Regions from separate parts of the Arthrobacter sp. FW306-06-A genome, predicted to be linked through region 1. Evidence: riboswitches for the same ligand, from Rfam matches in the RefSeq annotation. Region 1 holds a riboswitch; each other region holds the start of a gene.
The links. A riboswitch is a leader RNA that binds a small molecule or an ion and turns the genes downstream of it on or off. The one in region 1 is predicted to bind thiamine pyrophosphate.
Positions count from the first base shown of each region.

Region 1 (4,643 bases):
CGGCACAGGGCCACCGTCTTCCGGTCCCGGGGTACGGCACCGCCGGACGGGGTGACGAGCTCAAACTCACCGCGGACAATCAGGGGCCCGTCCGGGCAGACCACGATGGAGCTCGCGGCGGGGTCCTGCTCCGCATTTGCCCGCTCCACATCCACCTGTTCCAGGTCGGCTCCTGTTCCATGCTGTTCACGATTCATGCCTGCACCGCATCCATCCTTGTTGTTCCTGGTGTGCCCGGGACGCGTCTGTCCGGGACCCCTCTGCCCGGGACGCCCTGCAGCCTGCCCCCGTGGCGCCGCAGGAGCTCCGCCTCGGAGTGCGCCGCCGTCCTGATCCTGCTGCCCGCGTAGGGAACGCCGCCCCTCGACCTGAACCCGAGGGCCAGCCACACGCAGGTGGCCCGCTCAAGTGCCCACAGCGGAGCGAACCAGGCTGCCGAGGCGGGGAAGACGGCGGTACCGTTGTGCCGCCGTCGTCCAATCTCTGCAGCGGTGGTGATCGCCACGGCGAGTCCGCACAGGGTGGTTGCCCGCACTTTGCCCGGAAGGAACAGCGCGGCTGCGGCTGCCGGGAACAGGGCAAGCTCGGCGGCCAGCCGCCGGGGCTGGGCGAAGCCGTCGTACGCCTGGCGCACCCGCTGGCGCAGGAAATGCCGCACGGTGGGCGGCCTGCGGGCCACGAACAGGTCCGCAAGTGTCCGCTCGCTCCCGCCTGCGGCCTTGATGGTCCTAATGAGTTCGAGGTTTTCGAACAGGACGCCGGCATAGCCGCCGGTGGCCAGCAGCGCGTCGCGGCGCACCCCCAGCGTTCCCGGGTAGTCGGCCGACCAAGCGCGGTTGAGCAGGGTCCGGGCCGTGTCCCAGCGGGCGTGCCATGGGAGGGGGGTGAAGTAGTTCTGCGGGCGTACCACGTGAGCGGATTCCAGGTGATGGACGACGGCGGCGAGGGCCTCGCGCGTATAGCGGACGTCGTCGTCTGCGATGACAAGGAACGGCGCACCCGGGGTGCGCACGCCGGTCATGACGCCTGCCACCTTGCCGTTACTGACCTGCCCGTGAAGGGCAATGCTGTCCGGCGGGGTGTCCGGCCGGATGTGGCGGACCGCTGCCGGAAACGTGGCACGGTGCCGGTCGAAGAGGTCGGGGTCTGAGCCGTCCACCACGGTGACCGGAATCCAGCCCACCAGTTGGCGGAGGTAACCGGCCAACTCTGCCAGGCCCGAGTCCTCCGTCCAGCGCAGGGGAAGGATGTACTCCGCGTCGGAGACCAAACGGGGACGCCCTTCCCTTGCCCCGGGAGCGACTGCCGCGGGCGCGGCTGTCACGCTGCCGCCGGTACGGCCGCCCGGAGCGATGTCTGCCCGGCTTCCCAGGACGACATCAGGTGGGCGGTAAGGCGGCTGTCGATGGCCATGACCGCCGTCGCCCCGAACAGGACATCGGCAAGCAGTTGCGGTTCGGCTTCCACCAGGCCGCCGGCGAGGTCCCGTCCCGCAATCTGTTCGTGCACGGCGTCGGCCTCCACGTGCTCGTCAAAGTAGTGCGTGATGTCAGGGCCGAAGCCGTGCCGGCGGAATCCGTTGCCGTAGAAGCGGTTGGGCTGCGAGGAGGTCATTTCGTAGATGGCGAGGTGCCCGGTGATGGCACCGCGGAGCCGGCGGTTCAGGCCGCAGAGCGACATGAGGTTGACGGAAGCCAGGGAGATTGCCGGGACCGTGTCCACGTAGGCGCCGTAGCTGTCATCCAGGCCCAGGCCGCGCATGGTCCGGGCGAACAGCGCGCTGTGCATCCGCTCAGGCCGGCCGCCGCCGTATTCGTCCGCCTGGATTTCCACCAGGGCCGCCTTCGGCCTGCCGCTGAGCCGCGGAATGGCCCAGGTGTGCGGGTCGGCTTCCTTCAGCTGGTACATGGATTTGTGGACCAGGAACTCCTTGAGCTGGTCCAGGGTGGATTTCCGGGCCACGTAGCGGGACAGGCTGGGGCCGGTGTCCGTGGCGGCCAGGCCGAAGAGGACGTCGGCAACGGCGTCACTGGTCATGGCAATTCCGTCGGGCAGTTCGAAGTTTCCTGCCGCCTCCTTGGCGGCAGCGCGCAGTGCCGCTTCGAAGGGTTCCTCGATCAGCCGCCGGACCCTGATCAGCGCAGGCTCCCACTCCCAGCTGTCTGAAACGCCGTCCAGCCCGGAGTAATGGAGTTCGTAAAGGCAGAATAGTGCGAGTTGGATGTCCTCGTCGGCAATGATGTCGCCGGTTCCGGCCAGCTGCCGCACCACCAGGGAGTACAGCCCATCCAGGCCCGGCCCGGCGGCGTCCGGAGCCTGCGCCAGGACTTTGAACAGTGCGCTGCTGACGGGGCCTCTGGTTTCCGGGATTCTCATGGTGCTCCTTGGTCTGCCGCGCTGCTGACGGGAACGAACGCGGGGCCGACCATGGTGAGTCCCATGTGCCCGTACTCCTCGAAACCCGGGAGACAACATAGTAAGCATGATTACTAATAAAAGCTAAGCGCGCTTATTTCCATGCCTGGCGCCACCACGCACGGCCGGTCACATCCTGTCCGGTTGGCGCCCGCAGCCCTCAATCCAGCGCCGTTCGGTGTAAACTGGACCACGCCCGGATGGGCAAATCAAAAGCCTTACCCTAACCAAAAAGCAACACTAAAAACGACAGGGGAGCGCCGCCGTCGGGCATCCTGGCTAAAGCCGGGCACCGCAGGTGGGCGCTGAGAGTGCGGACCGCCGCAGACCCTCGAACCTGATCCGGTTAGTACCGGCGCAAGGGAGTCGAGTTCTCAAAGTGTCGCGGCTGCACGGCAACGGGCCGTCAGCCGGTCCACTTTCCCCTCCTGTTCCCCAGGAGGATCACATGAGCACTGCAGCAATCAAGAAGACCACCAGCAGGTCCTGGCGCGTCGTGGACATCGTGGTGGCCGCGCTGGTGGCCATCGCCGGCGGCGTCATCTTCTGGGCATGGGACCAGGGCGCGGCAGCACTGTCCGCCCCCATGAACGCGGCCTACCCGCCGCTCACCGGTCTGCTGGCCGGCGGATGGATGATTCCGGGCGTGCTGGGCATGCTCATCATCCGCAAGCCGGGCGCGGCGCTGTTCTGCGAGACCGTGGCCGCCACCGGAGAGCTGCTCATGGGCTCGCAGTACGGCGCCTCGGTCCTGTTCTCGGGGTTAATCCAGGGCCTGGGTGCGGAGATCATCTTCATCATCTTCGCCTACCGCAAGTTCAACCTGCCCGTCTCCCTGCTGGCAGGCGCCGCGGCCGGCTTCTTCTGCGGCCTGAATGACTCGTTCGCGCCGTGGGGCTGGAACATCGCCTACTCAGGTGCGGACAAGTTCGCCTACATCGTCCTCACCACCATCTCCGGCGCCGTCCTGGCCGGCGGCCTGTCCTGGCTCGCCACCCGCGGCCTGGCCCGCACCGGCGTACTGAGCTCCTTCGCGTCCCGCAGGGCTGCCACGGAGCCAGTCTTCTCCTGATGGCACCCTCCCAGGGCGCAGCCGGCGCCGTCCGCCCCGCGGCGGTCACTGCCCGCGGCTGGGGCTGGCGGCATGCCGGCAGGGCCAGGCCCGCGGTCCATGCCCTTGACCTGGACATCAGCCCCGGCGAGCGGGTGCTGCTGCTGGGCCCCTCGGGCGCCGGAAAGTCGACGCTCCTGCATGCGCTGGCCGGCGTACTGGGAGACATTGACGACGACGGCGAGGCGGGCGACGCCGACGAGTCGGGTTCGCTGCTGGTTGACGGCGCCGTGCCCCGCTCCCAGCGCGGCCGCGCCGGCCTGATGCAGCAGGACCCGGAGACGCAGGTGGTCCTGTCGCGGGTGGGGGACGACGTTGCGTTCGGAGCCGAGAACCTTGCCGTGCCGCGTGACGCCATCTGGGCGCGCGTGCACGAGGCGCTTGCCGACGTCGGACTGTCCCACCTCCCGCTGGACCACCCGACGTCGGCCCTGTCCGGCGGGCAAAAGCAGCGCCTGGCGCTGGCGGGGATCCTGGCCATGCGCCCGGGGCTGATCCTGCTGGATGAGCCCACCGCCAACCTGGACCCGGACGGGGTGCTGGAAGTCCGCGACGCCGTGGCGCGCTGCCTGGACAAGACCGGGGCCACCCTGGTGGTGGTGGAGCACCGGGTGTCGGTGTGGAAGGACCTGGTGGACCGGATCGTGGTCCTGCAGCCGGGCTCCGCCTCCGAGCCCGCCGTGCTGTTGGACGGGCCGCCGGACCGGGTACTCAGTGAGGCGCGCACCATGCTCGCCGCGGCGGGGGTGTGGGTTCCCGGCTACGTCCCGGCCGCCCGTGCCCGGGCTGCGGTGCAGGCGCCGGGAACGGGGAATCTCCTGCTGGCGGCCGAACAGCTGGGTGTTTCCCGCGAACGACCCCGCCGCAAGGGCTTCCGCAGGATCCCGCCCGTCCCCGTCCAGGAAGGCGTGGCCGCGCAGGTCCGCGCCGGGCAGGCCCTGGCCATCACCGGTCCCAACGGCGCCGGCAAGTCGACCTTCGCGCTGACCCTTGCCGGCCTCCTGGAGCCGGTCTCCGGAAAAGTCTCCGCCACCCTGGACCTCAGCCGGGGTGCGGGCATCGACCCGTTCCGGTGGAAGGCCGAGCAATTGATTTCCCGCGTAGGGACGGTGTTCCA
Region 1 covers NZ_CP084552.1:4,097,793-4,102,435, reverse strand. Annotated here, with positions in the region: gene LFT49_RS19235 (CDGSH iron-sulfur domain-containing protein) at 1-197, opposite strand, end outside; gene LFT49_RS19230 (glycosyltransferase) at 194-1,324, opposite strand; gene LFT49_RS19225 (iron-containing redox enzyme family protein) at 1,321-2,376, opposite strand; TPP riboswitch at 2,657-2,797, shown strand; gene LFT49_RS19220 (ECF transporter S component) at 2,864-3,487, shown strand; gene LFT49_RS19215 (ABC transporter ATP-binding protein) at 3,487-4,643, shown strand, end outside.

Region 2 (4,643 bases), 1.4 Mb from region 1:
GGCCACAGCCGCCCACATCAGCTTGATGCAGCCCCTCTTCGAGGTGCGCCACCAGCTAAGCGACGAGGACTTCCAGCGCGAATTCGTCCGCCGGGTCTATGCCACGGACCTCCAGGAGCCGGCCACCGCCGAGGAGAAGAGGTCCGCCCGCAGGCTCCGGCTCCAGTCGCCGTCCTGGGAGGCGCCGCTGCACATCGTCCCCGGCGTGCCCACGCTGGTCCTGACCGGCGGCTGGGAGCCGCTGTATGAGGAAATCGCCGGGTACCTTCGGGAGACCGGCGCCCTGCACCGCGTTGCCACGGGAGGGCACCGGCCCCAGGACTCCCCGGAGGGGGACCAGGCAATCCGGCAGTTCATTCGGCAGGTCAGCCGGAGCCAGCCGGCCCGGGCGTCCTAGCTTTCCGCGGGAACCCGCAGCTCCGGCAGGTACACCTTGCCGCCCGCGGCCAGGAACTCCTCGCTCTTCTCCCGCATCCCCGATGCCACGCCGGCAAGCGCCGCTTGGGCCTCCGCGGAGCCGAATTCATCACGGATGTCCTGGCTGATCCGCATGGAGCAGAACTTAGGCCCGCACATCGAGCAGAAGTGCGCCGTTTTGGCGGGCTCGGCCGGCAGCGTCTCATCGTGGAACGCCTCGGCGGTGACAGGGTCCAGGGACAGCGCGAACTGGTCCCGCCAGCGGAACTCGAAACGGGCCTTGGACAGCGCGTCGTCCCGCTCGTGCGCGCCCGGGTGGCCCTTGGCCAGGTCCGCAGCATGGGCGGCGATCTTGTAGGTGATCACGCCGGTCTTCACGTCGTCCTTGTTGGGCAGGCCCAGGTGTTCCTTCGGGGTGACGTAGCAGAGCATCGCGGTCCCGTACCGGGCAATCTCGGTGGCACCGATGGCCGACGTGATGTGGTCATAGCCCGGGGCAACATCAGTCACCAGCGGCCCCAGGGTGTAGAACGGCGCGCCCTTGCACAGCTCTTGCTGGCGCTCGACGTTTTCCCGGACCAGGTGGAAGGGGACGTGGCCAGGGCCTTCCACCATCACCTGCACGTCGTATTCCCAGGCGCGCTGCGTCAGCTCGGCCAGCGTGTCCAGCTCCGCGAACTGGGCGGCGTCGTTGGCGTCAGCGGTGGAACCGGGGCGCAGACCGTCACCCAGGGAAAACGCAACGTCGTACTTCGCGAAGATCTCGCATAGCTCATCGAAGTGCGTGTACAGGAAGTTTTCCTGGTGGTGGGCCAGGCACCAGCCGGCCATGATGGAGCCGCCGCGCGAGACGATGCCCGTTACGCGGTTGGCTGTGAGCGGGACGTACCGCAGCAGCACGCCGGCGTGGATGGTCATGTAGTCAACGCCCTGCTCGCACTGTTCAATGACAGTGTCGCGGAAAATCTCCCATGTCAGCGCGTTGGCCTCGCCGTTGACCTTTTCCAGGGCTTGGTAGATCGGTACTGTCCCGATGGGGACGGGGGAGTTGCGGATGATCCATTCCCTGGTGGTGTGGATGTCGTCGCCGGTGGACAGGTCCATGACGGTGTCGGCGCCCCACTGCGTGGCCCACTGCAGCTTGTCCACCTCCTCCGCGATGGAGCTGGTGACCGCGGAATTGCCGATGTTGGCGTTGATCTTCACCAGGAAGGCCTTGCCGATGATCATCGGCTCGGACTCGGGATGGTTGATGTTGCTGGGGATGATCGCGCGGCCGGCGGCCAGCTCGCTGCGGACCAGCTCGACGTCGCAGTTTTCCCGCAGCGCCACGAACCGCATTTCCTGGGTGATGATGCCCTGCCGGGCATAGTGCATCTGCGTCACTGTCCGGCCGTCGACGGCGCGGCGGGGCACCGGCCGGGCGCCCTTCCATTCTGCAGAGGCGGCACCCCGGCGGACTGCCGAGCGGCCGTCATCGAGCAGGTTGCGCTCCCTGCCGGTGTACGCCTCGGTGTCTGCCCGTGCCTCAATCCACTCCGAACGGAAGGGCTGAAGGCCCCGGACGGGGTCGCTGCCCGGCCCCGCTGTCCGGTAGGTGCGGAACGGTTCGTTGGGCCGGCCGTTGGGGGATGGCTCAAGGGAAATTTCCGTTACCGGCACCCGGATCCCGGCGCCGGGATCTTCGATAAAGGCCAGCGAATGCGACTTCAGGGACTGGGTCACCTGAAGTGCTGTCTGAGCGTCCGCTGTTGTTTCTGCCTGGATTTGGGCAGCGTTTAACTGGGTGTTTTGTGTACTCAAGGGAATACTCACTTCCTTCGCCGGCATTACCCGGACAGGTTCAACGGTCGCAGGCCGCGTCAGCCCGATCTCAGCCCCTGCAGGGGCACCCGTGTGGTCAGGAACGAAGCTACCACAGGCCCCTGGGACCGCGTTGTCACAATCCGCGGTGCTAGCCTGTCCGGGCAATGAAAGGAAGTCCTGATGCCACAAGTCATTGAATTCAGCGGACCCGTCCTGACCGGACCCGACAGCATCCGGTACGGGCTTTGGTCCGTGGACGGGAGCCTCACCTTCACCCGTCCCGTGACGGAGCCGGGCAGGGTCCTCCATGGCTGGGTACTGCCGGGTTTCGTTGACGCGCACTGCCACATCGGGCTGGGACCGGGCGGCCCCGTTGACGCCGCCACGGCTGCGGAGCAGGCCCTGGCTGACCTCAACGCAGGAACCCTGCTGGTCCGTGACGCCGGTTCACCGGCCGACACCCGCTGGATGCAGGGCCGCGGGGATTTCCCGCTGCTGATCCGTGCCGGGCGGCACATCGCCCGAACGCGGCGCTACCTGCGCGGCTTCGCGGAGGAAGTGGAGCCGGAGGGCCTCGTGGAGGCCGTCCGCAAGCAGGCGCGCGACGGCGACGGCTGGGTCAAGCTGGTGGGGGACTGGATTGACCGCGGCGCCGGTGACCTGGCTCCTTCCTTTCCCGCCGCCGTCGTCCGTGACGCCGTCCAGGCAGCGCATGACGAAGGTGCCCGGGTGACCGCCCACTGTTTCGCCGAGGACACCCTGGACCAGATGCTGGATGCCGGAATCGACTGCATTGAACATGCCACGGGCCTCCTGCCCCGCCACCTGCCCCGGTTCGCCGAACAGGGCATACCGATCGTGCCCACCCTCATCAATATCGCCACCTTTCCGGACATCGCGGCGCAGGCGGATTCCAAGTTCCCGCGCTACGCCGCCCACATGCGCGCCCTGTGGGAACGCAGGCTGGAACGGGCGGCCGAGGCCCACGCAGCCGGCGTGCGCATCTTTGCCGGAACCGATGCCGGCAGCACAATCCGCCACGGCAGGATCGCGGACGAAATCCTTGAACTGCACGGCGCCGGCCTGCCAATGACGGCAGCACTGGATGCCGCATGCTGGGCCGCCCGGACCTGGCTGGGGGCGGGCGTCCTGGCGGAAGGAGCGCGGGCCGACGCGGTGGTGTGCCGGGAAGACCCCCGGGCCGTGCCGGAGACCATCAGGTCGCTTGAGCATGTGGTGCTGGGCGGCCGCATCATCCGCTGACCAGAGGGCCCTTGGGGACTTGGAATAAATTGAAGCTTCAAGTAATTTTAATGTGTGACAGGCCGCCATTGGGACGGCCTCCAACACAAGGAGCCATCAATGACCGCAGCAGCCAGCAGCCAGGATCTTCTTCCTGCCGACCTCGCCATGGGCACCGTGATGCTCAAGGTGGGCGACATGAAGCTCATGGCCGACTACTACCAGCGCGCGCTGGGACTCGAGGTGGTGGCTGAGCAGGACGGCGGACTCTACCTTGGCCGGCTCGGCAGGCCGCTGGTCCACCTGGCCCCGGCGCCGGGACTGCATATTCCCGGCAGGGGAGAGGCGGGCCTGTTCCACACCGCCCTGCTGTTCGAAGACCAGGCTTCCCTGGCCGCCACCGTCGCCACGGCCGCCCAGTACGAGCCGCGGTCCTTCACCGGCAGCGCCGACCACTTGGTGAGCGAGGCCTTCTATTTCACCGACCCCGAGGGCAACGGCATTGAACTGTACTGGGACCGCCCGCGCAGCAACTGGTCCTGGAACGGGACGGACGTCGTCATGGACAGCCTTGCCCTCCCGCCGCAGCGCTACCTGGAGCAGTACCTCACCGAAGAGTCGCTGGAAGGCCAGCGCCGGACAACCGCAGGCGTTGGCCACGTGCACCTCCAGGTGGGTGACGTCCAGGCCGCCCGGGACTTCTACGTGGGAACCCTCGGCTTCGAAAAGACGGCCGGCTGGCACGGGCAGGCATTGTTTGTTTCCGCCGGCCGCTACCACCACCACATGGCAATGAACGTCTGGAACAGCCGCGGTGCCGGGCCGCGCAAGGACACCCTGGGGCTCGGCGAGGTGCTGATTGAAGTTCCTTCAGGGGACGACGTCGGGGCGCTGGCGGACCGCCTCAAGGTTGCCGGAGTGGCCTCGCACCACACCGGTGCCGAGCTCCGCTTCGAGGACCCGTGGCGCAACCGGATCCGGGTAGCCGTCCGCTGACGGGTGGACTTGGCCCCCGTTTGCGCGGCGGGGCAGCACAGAAAGGGTCCGGCGTGCGCGGGCAGGCGGGCAACTACTAGGCTGATCCCGTACGGCCGGGCAGCGCCCGGCGCGCTGTCCCGCTAACGGAAGAAGGGCAACCCCATGGGCTTCACCGAGATCTTTGTCGCCACCCATGACGC
Region 2 covers NZ_CP084552.1:2,721,334-2,725,976, reverse strand. Annotated here, with positions in the region: gene LFT49_RS12765 (alpha/beta hydrolase) at 1-397, shown strand, start outside; gene thiC (phosphomethylpyrimidine synthase ThiC) at 394-2,220, opposite strand; TPP riboswitch at 2,216-2,323, opposite strand; gene LFT49_RS12755 (amidohydrolase family protein) at 2,404-3,486, shown strand; gene LFT49_RS12750 (VOC family protein) at 3,586-4,461, shown strand; gene LFT49_RS12745 (hypothetical protein) at 4,606-4,643, shown strand, end outside.
Region 2: linked by a shared signal. The riboswitch ahead of thiC (phosphomethylpyrimidine synthase ThiC) and the one ahead of LFT49_RS19220 (ECF transporter S component) in region 1 are both predicted to bind thiamine pyrophosphate.

Region 3 (4,643 bases), 1.0 Mb from region 1:
TCCACGGCGTCCGGCAGGAGGGTCTGCTCGTCGGCGATGACCTCGAGCTTCACCCAGTCCGTTTCCAGGGCCTCCCGCGCAAGTTCCGCTGTGAGCACAGCATCCCTGGCGGTGAAGCAGCCGGCGGTGTTGGGCAACACCCGGATCCCGTGGTCCACCAGCAGCTGGAACAGCGAGCCGGTTTCGGCGGGTGAGTAACGCCGCATGGCCACGGTGGTCAGGGCGGTGCCGGAGGCCAGGAGTGCTGCGCCCAGGCCGTCCAGGCTGGGCGCTCCGCCGGTGCCCATGATGAGGCGGGATTTCAGGGCGACGCCGTCAATCACCAGGGCGTCGCCGGCACCGGTGTTCCCGGCGGGGTTGATGGTGCTGGTTTCGGTCATGGCGTCAGCCTCCCTGTACTGCTGTAACGAGTTCGATGTCGTCGCCCTCGGCGAGCGCCGTGGCGAACCATTGGCTGCGCGGCACCACCTGGGCGTTATGGGCGACGGCGACGCCCAGCTTCCCGCCGTCCGTCGCCTGCCCGTTGTCAGCCAGCGGGCGTCCGGTGACCTGGCTGACGAGTGTGGTGATGGAGGCGCCGTCGGCCACCGTGTGCGGGTTTCCGTTGAGGGTGATGTTCACGCTGTTTCCTTGGTGTGGGTGCCATTGTCGTGGAGGCCGTGGGTGGCCGTTCCCGGGCCGGAGAACCGGCCCGGGCGGAAGGGGACCCAGCGGGGGTCGGCTTTTCCGTCGAGCAGATCCGTGCAGATGGCTGCTGCAGCGGGTGTGAGCAGGACGCCGTGCCGGAAAAAACCGGTGGCGATGATGAGCCCCGGAACGTAACCGGCTTCCGTTGCGGATCCTTCGCTTCTTAAGGCCAGGTCCACCGGCACCCTTCCCAGCAGCGGCGCATTGTCCGGGGTTCCCGGGCGGGCCCGGGCCGTGCATTCCAGAAGTTCGAGCTCGGCGACGGCGGGAACCAGCGCCTGGGCATCGCGCAGCAGCTGGTAGACGCCGCCGGCACTGACGGCGTCGGACAGGGCGTCCTCGCGCTGGGTGGCTCCGATCACCACGGTCCCGTCCCGGCGCGGAACGATGTACACCGGAACTCCGTGCACCAGTCCCCGCACCGTTGCGGTCACCAGGGGCTGGAGGGGGCCGGGCACTGCAAGCCGGAGGATGTCCCCGTGGACGGGACGCAGGGGCAGCTCGAGGCCATGGGGGAGGTCCGCGAGCGCCCCCGCCTGCAGCCCGTTGGCCACCACGGTTTCCGCTGCCAGGACGGTGCCGCCACCGGCGAGCCGAACCCCCGTAACGATGCCGTCCTCCCACAACAGCCCGCTTGCCCGCTCCGGCACTGCGTAACCGTCCACTGCCCCTGCCACGGCGAGGTGGTGCGTTTCGCGGGCGCCGCCGGCCAGTGCCAGCCGCAGGGCCGCCACCAGCCGGCGGGGATCCACCTGGTGGTCCCCCGGGGTATCGAGGGCGCAGGCGATGGCGGGGCTGAGGAGGGGTTCGCGTTTGCGGGCCTCCCGGACGGTCAGGGGTTCCACGGACAGCCCGCTCGCCTGTTGAACTGTGCGCAGGTCCATCAGGGCGCGGCGGTCGGCGGCGTCGGCGCCCACGGCGAGTGTCGGCGTCGTGAGGTATCCGGAATCCGTGCCCGATGCATCGGCGACGGCGGCCGCGAATGCCGGCCACCGTGACGATGCCTCCAGCATGAGTTCCAGGAGGTCCTCCTCCTGGTAGTGCAGTTCGCTCACGGGGGCCAGCATGCCGGCGGCAGCCCAGCTCGCGCCGGAACCTGGCGCGTCGTCAATGAGGACGACGGAGCGTCCGGAACGCTGCAGTTCCCAGGCGATACCGTGTCCCACCACTCCCCCGCCAATGACGGCGACGTCGGCACGAAGGGTGGGGGGAATGGACGCATCAACGGACGAGGGCTGGGTGGTGCCGGGGGTACGCATCTGGGTTCCTTCCCTACGCCGGCATTAACCGGATCAGGTCAAGCGGTCGGCTCTGACGCCCTCTCAGCCCGGCGCTTTGTGACAGCTGCCGCGGGCTCCCGCAGTACCTCCCCAGTTTAGAGGAATTAGGCTTGCAGGCATGAATGCGACCACCCCTTCCCTTCCCGCAGGTTCCCACGCTCCGGCCGGCGGAGTTGCCAATGCCGAGGTTGTCAACGCCCGCGACAGCGAGGCCCTTAAGGCTGCCCGCCTGTATCTCTGCACCGATGCACGGCGGGACCGCGGCGATTTTGCGGAGTTCGTGGACGCGGCCTTTGCCGGCGGCGTGGACATCATTCAGCTGCGTGACAAGACCATCGAGGCAGCCGAGGAACTGGACCTTTTGGCTGTGCTGAAGGAAGTGGCGGTGCGGCGCGGCAAGCTGTGGGCGGTCAACGACCGCGCCGACATCGCCGTGCTTTCCGGGGCCCCGGTGTTCCATATCGGCCAGAAGGACCTGCCGCTGGCGGCCGCACGCACGCTGGTCGACGGCAACGCCGCCATCGGACTCTCCAGCCATACGCCCGAGCAGGTGGATGCCGCCCTTGCCGCAACTGCCGCACCGTCCGGGCTGGACTACTTCTGCGTGGGCCCTGTCTGGGCTACGCCCACCAAACCCGGCAGGGCCGCCGTCGGTCCCGAACTGGTCAAGTACGCGGCCGAGGCGTCACGGCAGGCTGCGGACCCGGTGCCCTGGTTTGCCATCGGCGGCATCGACCACGGCAACGTCCGCCAGGTGGCGGAGGCGGGTGCGCGCAGGATCGTGGTGGTCCGGGCCATCACCGAAGCCCCTGATCCCGCCGCAGCTGCTGCCTCCCTCCTCGACGCGCTGGACGCTGCCGGTTCCTGAGCCTGCTTAATCGCGGAACTTGGGGCTACGCTGAATTTTGTGTCACATCATCGGCTGGCTCCCAACGTCCACGACCATAAGAACGCCTTGGAAGAGGCGTTGGGCCTGCTGCGGACGGAGCTTGAGCTTCCGGGCCCGTATCCCGCAGAAGCCGTGGAAGACGCCCTGGCTGCCGTTGCGGCGCTGCAGCTGCCGTCCTACGACCTGACCGCCGTCGAGTTTGTCACCATCGACCCGGCATCCTCCACGGACCTGGACCAGGCAGTGTTTATTGAATTGGACGGGGACGGCTACCGCGTGATGTACGCGATCGCCGATGTTCCAGCCTTCGTTGCGCCGGGAGGCCCCCTGGACGCGGAGACGCGGCGGCGCGGACAGACGTTCTACGCTCCTGACGGCCGGATCCCACTGCACCCGGAGGTCATCAGCGAAGGGGCCGGGAGCCTGCTGCCCGGCCAGGAGTGTTCGGCCTTCGTCTGGGATTTCACGCTCGACGGCGAAGCAACCGTACTGACGGTCAGCGTCCGTCGCGCGAGGGTCCGCAGCCGCGACAAGCTCAGCTACCGGGGCGCCCAGGCAGCCCTCGACGCCGGGACCGCCCCGCCCGTGCTCCAGCTGCTCCGTGAGGTGGGCCTGAAGCGGGTGGCACTGGAACGGGCGCGTGAAGGTGCAAGCCTGAACATGCCTGAGCAGGAGATTGTCCAGCTGCCCGACGGCGGCTACCGGATTGACGCTGTTCCACAGCTTCCGGTGGAGGACTGGAACGCGCAGATTTCGCTGATGACCGGGATGGCGGCGGCGCAGCTCATGCTGGAGGGCAAGGTGGGCATCCTGCGCACCATGCCGGCCCCGGACGAACGGTCGCTGAAGCATTTTCGCCTGCAGACCGAGGTGCTGGGCAGGCCATGGGACGGCGAAGTCAGCTATGGCGAGTATCTGCGGTCCCTGGACCCCACCGATCCGCGGCAGCTGGCCATCATGCATTCGGCAGGCATGCTGTTCCGCGGAGCCTCCTACACCGCCTTCGACGGGACCGTCCCCGAGGATGGGATCCAGTCCGCCATCGGCGCTGCCTATGCCCACACCACCGCGCCGCTGCGCCGGTTAGTGGACCGCTTCGTGCTGGTCATCTGCGAGGCCCTGAGCAACGGCGGCGATGTTCCCGGCTGGGCGCGGGAGGCCCTGCCGCTGCTGCCGGGCATCATGGCAGGCTCGGACCAACTGGCGTCACGGATGGAACGCCTGGCCCTGGATACTGTGGAGGCGGCCCTGCTGCTGAACCACATCGGGCAGGAGTTCGACGCGATCGTGATCTCCGGGTCCAAGCCGCAGAACGGGAACACTAACGGCAACGGGAAAAACGGCAAGAACGGCAACGGCAGCTCCGGGATCATCCAGATTGCCGAACCCGCAGTGACGGCGCGCTGCGCCGGCGAGCTGGAGTCCGGCACCAAGGTCCGGGTCCGGCTGGTGTCCTCAGACATCACCACGCGGGAGATCCACTTCGAACTCGTCTCCTAAAGGGCCAGCGGAACGCCCCGGGCGGGAGGAAACCGTGGTTCCACGCCCATGCGGCTAGACTTGAAGGGTAGAACTGGATGCCCGGTCGTTGATTTCCTCGATTTGAAACCAACAAGCCCGCCCCTACGCGATCTTGAGATTTACCCGTTGGTCACCAGTGCCAGCATTTAGATAGCCCGCGATCGGCTTCCACTGGAATCGCTTGCGCGCCTGAGCGTGCTCCGGAGCGGCCAGCCTTGGCCGGCCCGTTGAGCAGGCAGCGCCATTGCCCAAATGAATAAGGAAAC
Region 3 covers NZ_CP084552.1:3,058,726-3,063,368, forward strand. Annotated here, with positions in the region: gene LFT49_RS14215 (thiazole synthase) at 1-380, opposite strand, end outside; gene thiS (sulfur carrier protein ThiS) at 385-621, opposite strand; gene thiO (glycine oxidase ThiO) at 618-1,946, opposite strand; TPP riboswitch at 1,940-2,058, opposite strand; gene thiE (thiamine phosphate synthase) at 2,086-2,835, shown strand; gene LFT49_RS14235 (RNB domain-containing ribonuclease) at 2,875-4,356, shown strand.
Region 3: linked by a shared signal. The riboswitch ahead of thiO (glycine oxidase ThiO) and the one ahead of LFT49_RS19220 (ECF transporter S component) in region 1 are both predicted to bind thiamine pyrophosphate.

Region 4 (4,643 bases), 1.5 Mb from region 1:
GTCCGCGCCGACCGCGGAAACTGCCAAGCAGGCGCAGGAACCTGTCGCCGCCCAGGAGCCCGCGCCGGCCGCGGAAGCCGCCAAACCGGCGCAGGAAACCCCGGCTGCGTCCAGCGGCGGAGAACCTGAAGCCGCCGCAAGCCCCTTCGCTTCCCTGTTCCTGGAACCCGCTTCGCCCACCTCCGTGCTCTTCCAGGCACCGGACCTCAGCACTGTGGTCCGTCCCGCAGCGCCCGTCGCCGAGGAGCCTGAGGAGGAAGAAACCGAAGACACGGACGATTCCTCCAGCCGCCGCCGGCGCCGCAGCCGTGGCCGCAGGGGCCGCAGCCGGATCGGCGACAGGGCTGAAGAGGACAACGAGGACGGCAGCGTTGACGCCGACGCCCAGGACGAAGCCGACGAGGACACGGCCGGGACGGTGGAGGACGGCGTGACCTCCCGCCGTCGCCGTCGCCGCCGCCGTGGGGACCAGGACCTTGAGCTTACGGGTGGCGGGGACGACGATCCCCCCAACACGGTCACGCGCGTGCGCGCCCCGCGCGCTGTGACCGAGGCGCCCGCCAGCAACCGCGTCACCAGCGTCAAGGGTTCCACCCGCCTGGAGGCCAAGAAACAGCGCCGCCGTGAATCCCGCGACACGGGCCGCCGCCGCACGGTCATCACCGAAGCCGAGTTCCTGGCCCGCCGGGAGTCCGTTGACCGGCAGATGATCGTTCGCCAGCGCGACGACAGAATCCAGATCGCGGTCCTCGAAGACGGCGTGCTGGCCGAGCACTTCGTATCCAAGACCCAGCAGGACTCGTTGATCGGCAACGTGTACCTGGGCAAGGTCCAGAACGTCCTGCCGTCCATGGAAGCGGCGTTCGTGGACATCGGGCGCGGCCGCAACGCGGTCCTGTACGCCGGCGAGGTCAACTGGGAAGCGGTGAACCTCGAGGGCAAGCAGCGCCGCATCGAAAACGCGCTGAAGTCCGGCGATACCGTCCTGGTCCAGGTCACCAAGGACCCCGTGGGCCACAAGGGTGCCCGCCTCACCAGCCAGATCTCGCTGCCCGGACGCTACCTGGTGTACGTACCCGGCGGGTCCATGACCGGCATCTCCCGCAAGCTGCCCGACGTCGAACGGAACCGCCTCAAGCGCATCCTCAAAGACCGCCTGCCCGAGCACGCCGGCGTCATTGTCCGCACTGCCGCCGAGGGCGCTTCCGAGGAAGAGCTCACGCACGACATCAACAGGCTGCGGGCCCAGTGGGAAGGCATCGAAAGCCAGTCGGCCTCCACCAAGATCCTGGCCCCCGAACTGCTCTACGGCGAACCGGACCTGACCATCAAGGTGGTCCGCGACGTCTTCAACGAGGACTTCTCCAAGCTCATCATCTCGGGCGAGGAAGCCTGGGACACCATCGAGGCCTACGTAACCTACGTGGCCCCGGACCTGGTGGGCCGTCTCGAGAAGTGGACCAAGGACCAGGACATCTTCTCCGCTTGGCGCATCGACGAGCAGATCCACAAGGCCCTCGAACGGAAGGTCTTCCTTCCCTCGGGCGGCTCCCTGGTGATCGATCGCACCGAGGCCATGACCGTGGTGGACGTCAACACCGGCAAGTTCACCGGCAGCGGCGGCAACCTCGAGGAAACTGTCACCAAGAACAACCTCGAAGCTGCCGAGGAAGTGGTACGCCAGCTGCGGCTGCGCGACATCGGCGGCATTATCGTGATCGACTTCATCGACATGGTGCTCGAATCCAACCGCGACCTGGTGCTGCGCCGCCTGGTGGAATGCCTGGGCCGCGACCGGACCAAGCACCAGGTTGCCGAAGTGACCTCTCTCGGCCTGGTCCAGATGACCCGCAAGCGCATGGGCACCGGGCTCCTGGAAGTCTTCGGCGAGCAGTGCGAGGCCTGCGCCGGCCGCGGCGTGGTGACCCACGACGATCCCGTGGAGCACCGCCGGGCCAATGTCGTGGCCGCCGAGCACCACCACGTCCAGCGCAATGACAACCGGCCCGAAGCCCGGCCGGAAGCCCACCGCACCGAAAGCCAGCGGACCGACAACAACCAGCCGGGCGCACGTTCGGAACGAAAGCGGCGGCGCGGACGCAACGGCCAGCAGCCCGAGGCCGCTCCGGCTCCTGCCGTCCAGGTCCACACCGTCCACCCGGACCCTACGGACGCTGAGCGGCATGCCAAGGCAGAAGCAACCCGCCTTGCCCTGGCCAACATCGCCGCTGCTGCCCACGCCGCCCACCTGCACGACGAAGAGGTGGCGGCAACCCGGCAGGTGCCCGCCGCCCCGCCTGCGCCGGCTCCGGCGGAGGAGAAACACGACGCCGACGCCCCCACGCGTCCGGCGGCTGTCCTGACATTCGGTGGCGAGGAAGTCCCGCTTCCGTTCGTGGAGCATGCGGAGGAGCAGCAGCCCAAGCCGGCTCTCACCTTGGACCGGCTCGCTGAAGCGTTCGCCCACCTGGGCCAGCCGGCGTCGTCCGTGGAGGACGCTCCGGCCAGGACCGCGGAGGTGCCGCAGGCAGCCGAACCGTCCGCACCGGCACCGGCCACGCCGGAATCAGGGGCTGAAGCCGGGGGAGCGGAAGCCCGCACCGCGGTGGAAGTTCCAGGCGAAAAGGACTATTCGGACCACACGCTGGAACAGTCCCGGCAGCGCCGTCCGCGGCGCCACCGGGGTGCCAGCCGTGCGCAGGGTGCCGCCAACGAGACCGCCGTCCAGCACCACGAAAACGTCCAGTCGACTGCCGGAGGCCATTCGCACGCGGCCAAGGCCCCGGAAATGGATAAGGCACAGGCCACCGCCGAACCGGGCAAGGCGGCAGCGGAACCGATTATCCTCGGCGTCGGCGTCCCGGCTTCGGAGCTGTAAGCCGGAAGCCCCGGACAGGCAACAAAGACACATTCAGGAGTCCCCGCTTTGTGGACGGTTCCCCGGTGAATGACACGGGGAACAGTCCCAGGGCGGGGACTCCTGCGTGCGGCACCCACCCCTTTGCGGCAGGTGCTGTCACCTTTCCTGGGAATACGCCCCAGCGGCTAGGCTGGAAACCGACACGGGGTGCCGCGCAAAAGGCCGGCTGAGATCCACACCCGTTGAACCTGTCCGGCTAGTACCGGCGAAGGGATGTCTCTTGTCTTCAACCCTTTCCATGCCCCTGCCAGCTGCATTCGATGCACCCATTGAGTTGCCGGCAGGCCGTGACGTTCCACGCGTCCTCTCCATCGCGGGCTCGGACCCGTCAGGCGGAGCGGGCATCCAGGCAGACCTTAAGAGCATCGCCGCGCATGGCGGCTATGGCATGGCCGCCATCACCGCCCTCACAGCCCAGAACACCCAGGGCGTGCAGGCCGTGCACGTTCCTCCGGCCGCTTTCCTGGCCCAGCAGCTGGATGCCGTCAGCGACGACATCAACATCGACGCCGTCAAGATCGGCATGCTGGGTGACAGGGAAGTGATCCGCACTGTGCGCGGCTGGCTCGAAAAGGTGCGTCCCGACGTCGTGGTTCTCGATCCGGTGATGGTTGCCACCAGCGGCGACCGGCTGCTGAAGGAATCGGCGGAAGCGGCACTTCGGGAACTGCTGCCCCTTGCCCACCTCATCACCCCCAACCTGCCCGAGCTTGCCATGCTGATGGGCGCTGCCCCTGCGGAGAGCTGGGATGAGGCGCTGGCCCAGGGCAGGCGCCTGGCCGATGCCACCGGGGCCACAATCCTGGTCAAGGGCGGGCACCTGGCGGGGGAGCGCTGTCCGGACGCTCTGGTCAACACCGCGGGCCTGCTCGGGGAGGAGATAGTGGAAGTCCCGGGACCCCGTATTGCCACCCGCAACAGCCACGGCACGGGATGCTCCCTTTCCTCCGCAATGGCAACCGTGCAGGCACGCCTGGGCGACTGGGAAGCAACACTGCGGACCGTCAAGCCCTGGCTGGCCGGCGCCCTCGAGAACTCGGGCCAGCTGTCAGTGGGCCGGGGGAACGGGCCAGTGCACCACTTCCACCATCTGCGGCCGGCACTGCAGGAAGGCGGCTTCGCGGCCCGGCTATGGACGGAAGCCCAACAGGACCTCGACGACATCTACGCGCTTGACTTCATCCGCGGCCTGGCCGCGGGAGACCTGGCCGAGAAGGACTTCGCCTACTACCTGGCCCAGGACGCCCTTTACCTCAACGGGTACTCCCGCGTTCTGGCCCGCACCAGCGCCCTGGCCCCCTCGGAGGCCGAACAATTGTTCTGGGCAGGATCGGCCCAGAATTGCCTCGAAGTGGAAACGGAACTCCACCGCTCCTGGCTCAGCACACGGCCGGTCCAGGGCGGCCTGGGCCCCGTCACCAAGGCCTACGTTGACCACCTCACAGCAGCATCGGCGTCGGGCAGCTACGCAGTCCTGGCGGCAGCCGTCCTGCCCTGCTTCTGGCTCTACGCCGAGGTGGGCAGGAAGCTGCACTCCCAGTTCCTTTCCAGCTGTGAGCCTGAAGGGCACGCCTACGCGGCGTGGCTGCGCACCTACGCCGACGAGGGCTTCGCCGAAGCCACCCGCCGGGCCATCGCCATCGTGGATGGGGCGGGGCGGAAAGCGTCGGACCATGAAAGAGCAGCGATGGTCACCGCGTTCAAGCAGTCCTGCCGCTTGGAA
Region 4 covers NZ_CP084552.1:2,572,999-2,577,641, reverse strand. Annotated here, with positions in the region: gene LFT49_RS11885 (Rne/Rng family ribonuclease) at 1-2,878, shown strand, start outside; TPP riboswitch at 3,054-3,151, shown strand; gene thiD (bifunctional hydroxymethylpyrimidine kinase/phosphomethylpyrimidine kinase) at 3,159-4,643, shown strand, end outside.
Region 4: linked by a shared signal. The riboswitch ahead of thiD (bifunctional hydroxymethylpyrimidine kinase/phosphomethylpyrimidine kinase) and the one ahead of LFT49_RS19220 (ECF transporter S component) in region 1 are both predicted to bind thiamine pyrophosphate.